One region of the Oceanobacillus sp. FSL W7-1293 genome, then DNA from elsewhere that is predicted to be linked to it. Evidence: riboswitches for the same ligand, from Rfam matches in the RefSeq annotation. Region 1 holds a riboswitch; the other holds the start of a gene.
The links. Region 1 has a riboswitch for S-adenosylmethionine ahead of MKY65_RS03870 (homocysteine S-methyltransferase family protein). Riboswitches for the same ligand answer to the same signal wherever they lie in the genome.

Region 1 (2,409 bases):
GCTTATTACATTGCTTCAAAAGTCATTCATATCATTGAAGAAGGATTAAGCAGCACAAAAGCAGTTTATATTATTACCGAGCGTGCTGATGAAATGATGAAAGAAATTGGCGAACGGCTGGGGAGAGGCTGTACTTTACAACATGTGGAGGGCGGCTATTCGAAAAAGGAATTTAAACAGATAAAATGTGTGATAACCCGGCTGGAAGAAAGTAAAATGAAAGAAACGATTCAAGATGTTGATTCGACTTCATTTGTAACCGTCTATGATGTGACAGAAGTACGTGGCGGCAATTTTTAATAAACGATAAACGAAAAAAAGGCAGTCAATGAGCAAATTTCATTGACTGCCTTTTTTATATCATAGGGCAGAAAATATTCTTGTACGAAGGGTGCTATTATAGTTTAGGATTTTGCTCTAAATATATCAGTAACTGCATGAAACACTTCAATACCTTGGTAAGTGAATACGGACAATGCAGTCAGTGAAAAGAATCCAATAACAATTAATCTGAAAATCATCATAATTTTTGCCTCCTCTTTTGATTTTTAATTTAGATCAAAAGAGGCTTAAATCACGAAATTCGATTGATAGAAAACGGGCGTCAGCAGCTGTTTGGTACGTATGATTCGTACAACCGTTGTAAATAAGCACGGACTGCCTAATAAGAACAGTGTAATAATTAATATTGGATTAGCTATAAAGGATTTATCTGACTGATCATTTCCGCCAATGCCCAAATCCTGTGACGCGTGATTATCAATTAGCACATTCTGATCGGTGAGAACGTAGCTGTGATGTACACCTGAGAATAGTTGTGTCATTGGTAAAATGATAATCATTAAAGCAATCATCAAATATCTATTCAACATCTACGCCCCCTTCCGTATTTTAATATATATAGTAATCAGTTTAATTTCCTTAGGGAAAAACTTAATTATACCAGTATTGGTAAATGAATTCAATATATTATCAAATCGTTTTTAGATTTAATTTGTATTATATGCTTATTTTTCAGGTGTGTCTACACTTTTTGAACATTTTATGAATTTTTCTTTATAAAAAGAATATACCTTATTTTTACTAAAATTAAACATGAAATCGGAGATATGAAGTTATCGCTGCGTGGAACATATATTTCTCTAATATATGAAAAGCTTATCAGGATAATTCAAACCAGTTCAAAAAACGCTTAAATATTTTTAAAATTTCTTATTGACATGGAATTCAAATAGATATATAGTTATCTACAACAAATAAATAGCAATACATTTTCTTATCCAGAGAGGTGGAGGGACTGGCCCTTCGAAGCCTCGGCAACAGACTTATAAAAGAACTGTGCCAATTCCAGTAGCGTTAGCTAGCAGATAAGAAGAGACATTGATATCGTACTCAAAACCTCTTCTTTCTGAAAGAAGAGGTTTTTTTCGTGTCTACATCGACTTATCAGCGGCGAACCAAAAATAAAAGTTTACAGGAGGAATGGAACGATGGCGAAAAGAAGTTTGGAAGAGCGATTAAAGCAAGGAACAGTTATTGCAGGGGAAGGATATTTATTTGAACTGGAGCGCAGAGGTTATTTGCAGGCGGGATCTTTTGTACCCGAGGTAGCGTTGGATAATCCGGAAACGCTAAAGGCTGTTTATCGTGATTACATGAAAGCAGGTTCCGATGTGGTGCTTGCCTTTACATACAATGCACATCGTGAAAAAATGCGCATTATCGGTAAAGAGGACTTATTGGAGCCTCTAAATAGAAACGCTATTAAGTTAGCGAAGGAAGTAGCAAAGGAACATCCGACAGAGGAAGCTCTGGTTGCAGGAAATATATCGAACACCAATATTTTTAATCCGGAAGATCAGGAATCCAAGGATAAAGTCAGAGCCATGTTCAATGAAATGGTGTCATGGTGTAAGGATGAGGATGTTGACTATATTAACGGAGAAACTTTTTATTACCATGAAGAAGCATTGATTGCTTTAGAGGAAATTAAAAAATATGATTTACCGGCAGTTATTACCTTGGGATTAATGGGTGAAAACATTTTACGTGATGGTTACACAGTGGAAGAGTCATGTAAGATTTTAGAAGATAACGGCGCCTTGGTTGTTGGGATGAATTGTTTCCGCGGGCCGGACACGATGCAGCCATATTTAGAAAAGATTCGGGACAAAGTAGACGGGCACGTTGGAGCATTGCCGATTCCATACCGGACAACAGAAGAGAATCCGACCTTCTTTAACTTGCCGGATGGAGGATGCAGCTGTCATTTACCAACGGAAACAACCTTCCCGACTTCTCTGGACCCGCTATATCATAATCGTTATGAGCTGGCAGAATGGGCGAAACAAGCGCATAGCATCGGCGTGAATTATATCGGTTTATGCTGTGGAGCTTCACCGGCAATGC
Region 2 (2,409 bases), 2.0 Mb from region 1:
ATTAGGTTAAAAAGGATGTTCAGCCTAATCACTTCGATAAGGAGTGCAAAACGATGATGGAAGATGATTACAACAAAGTCATAATCGTTGAAGGGTTATCTGATAAAAAGCATCTAGAAAAAATACTTGACGATAATACCATCACCATTGTTTGTACAAATGGAACCATCGGTGTAGAAAAATTTGAAGAGCTGTTGGAATATTATCATTTGGACGATACAGATGTATTTATTCTGGTAGACGAGGATGATTCGGGAATGAAACTCCGAAAACAGCTGGCCAGAGAACTGCCGCACGCAGAGCATATTTATGTAAGCAGTGAATTTCGTGAGGTTGCGGCCACCCCAAAAAGAATGTTGGCAAGTATTCTGGCAGGAAAACGCATTGGAATCAATCTCAATTATCTTGCAAAATGGTAACGTAAAGCGTTAAAATAAGAATGGATTCTATCCGCCGGGGAAATAAATAAGGAAAGATGGGAAATCGTTTTATACGCAACCAGTGTAACCCTTTCACTCAGCATATATAATTTTATGGAAAGAAAAAGATTGAGGGGAATGAACTTGAAACAGTTTAGTGGAGAAGAAGAGAATCATCAGCGATTCATACTATATATTTATACACCATTTTGCGGGACATGTACGGTAGCCCGCGCCATGCTTGAAAAAATAGAAAGGCTGCATAAAACAGATATTTTTACGGAAATGAACGCGTCCATGCACCCTGATTTTATGCAGTCTCATCAAGTCGAAAGTGTGCCATGTCTTGCATTTATGGAAAACGGTAAAATGGTAGAGAAAGTGTACACGTTTCAATCGACTGCAAATATTTACCAGTATTTGATGAAATACAAACCGGAATTATTCACAGCAATAAACAACTAAGTTTTTTCTGTATTAAGATAATGTTTAACGACGATAAGCAGAAGATGGAGAAATCCGAGTTAATGGCTGAGGATTGTGATTGACAAGGCACAAATGGCATGCTACTATAATGGCACTTCATTTAAAAATAGGCAAACTCTTATCAAGAGCGGTGGAGGGACTGGCCCATTGAAACCGCGGCAACCTTCAATCATTGAAAAGGTGCCAATTCCTGCAGGAAACTGTAAAGATAAGGGAGCAATGGACGATATTGTGTATAATAAAGCGTCTTTCTGTTCTCTTGCAGAAAGACGCTTTTTCAATGAAGAGGAAAGTATAGAGTACACAATAAAATAGGTTTGTACACATATAGGAGTGAAATAAAGTGATATCCATTGAAGGATTGAAGAAAATATTCTCTTTAGAAAAAAAAGACATTGTCGCCGTAGATAATTTAAATCTTAACGTAGCAGATGGAGATATTTATGGCGTAATCGGATATAGCGGCGCGGGAAAAAGTACTTTTGTCCGTTTGATTAACAGATTGGAAGAACCGACATCAGGTACGATAAAAATCGGCAATCAGGTTATTACATCCTTATCGAAAAAGGATTTACGTGTTGCCAGACAGGATATTGGAATGATATTCCAGCATTTTAATCTGCTCTGGTCCCGGACAGTCGCTGAAAATATTGAATTTCCGCTTGAGATTTCCGGTGTGGAGAAAAGCGACCGGAAAAAGCGGGTGCTGGAATTGATTGAATTAGTTGGCTTGGCAGGCAAGGAAAATGCCTACCCGGCACAGTTAAGCGGCGGACAAAAGCAGCGGGTCGGAATTGCAAGAGCATTAGCAAACTCTCCGAAGGTCCTGCTTTGTGATGAAGCAACCTCTGCACTTGATCCGGAAACAACGAATCAAATCCTGCGTTTATTGCAGGATATTAATGAAAAACTGGGTCTAACCATTATTTTAATTACCCATGAAATGCATGTGATCCGCAAAATTTGTAATCGGGTTGCTGTGATGGAACAAGGGAAAGTGGTAGAAGAAGGAACGGTTCTCGATGTATTTACCAGACCAAAGCAGCCGGTAACACAGAAGTTTGTTGAACAGCTGACTGGATCAGATGAGGAAGAGGAAGACATGACAGAGTTGAAGGAAAGATATCAAGAGGGCGCGTTATTACGGATACAGTTTTTAGGAGAAAGTGCAAACCAGACTGTAATCAGCCAGCTTGTGAAGAATTTTGATATCCATGTTAATATTTTGCAGGGGAAAATCACCCAGACACAGGTCGGGAGCTATGGGACATTGATTGTTCAGCTGATTGGAAATCAGCAGGAAGAGGCAATGAAGTACCTGGAGGAACAGGATGTTATTGAATTGGAGGTAATTCAGCATGCTTGAGGAATTATTTCCAAACGTTACGATAGAAGATTTAGTAGAAGCTTCTCAAGAAACACTTTACATGACCATTATAGCTTTAGTCGGCACAGCCATTATTGGCTTACTTTTAGGCCTGCTGTTATTTTTAACGTCGAAAGG

Region 2: it holds a riboswitch for S-adenosylmethionine, as region 1 does, so the genes downstream of both, MKY65_RS17500 (ATP-binding cassette domain-containing protein) here and MKY65_RS03870 (homocysteine S-methyltransferase family protein) in region 1, are expected to answer to the same signal.

Annotation. Positions count from the first base shown of each region.
Region 1 covers NZ_CP150212.1:779,000-781,408, forward strand. The annotation lists gene MKY65_RS03860 (YitT family protein) at 1-300, shown strand, start outside; gene MKY65_RS03865 (hypothetical protein) at 570-872, opposite strand; SAM riboswitch class I at 1,274-1,374, shown strand; gene MKY65_RS03870 (homocysteine S-methyltransferase family protein) at 1,491-2,409, shown strand, end outside.
Region 2 covers NZ_CP150212.1:3,580,634-3,583,042, reverse strand. The annotation lists gene MKY65_RS17510 (toprim domain-containing protein) at 54-419, shown strand; gene MKY65_RS17505 (thioredoxin family protein) at 564-884, shown strand; SAM riboswitch class I at 1,021-1,120, shown strand; gene MKY65_RS17500 (ATP-binding cassette domain-containing protein) at 1,249-2,271, shown strand; gene MKY65_RS17495 (methionine ABC transporter permease) at 2,264-2,409, shown strand, end outside.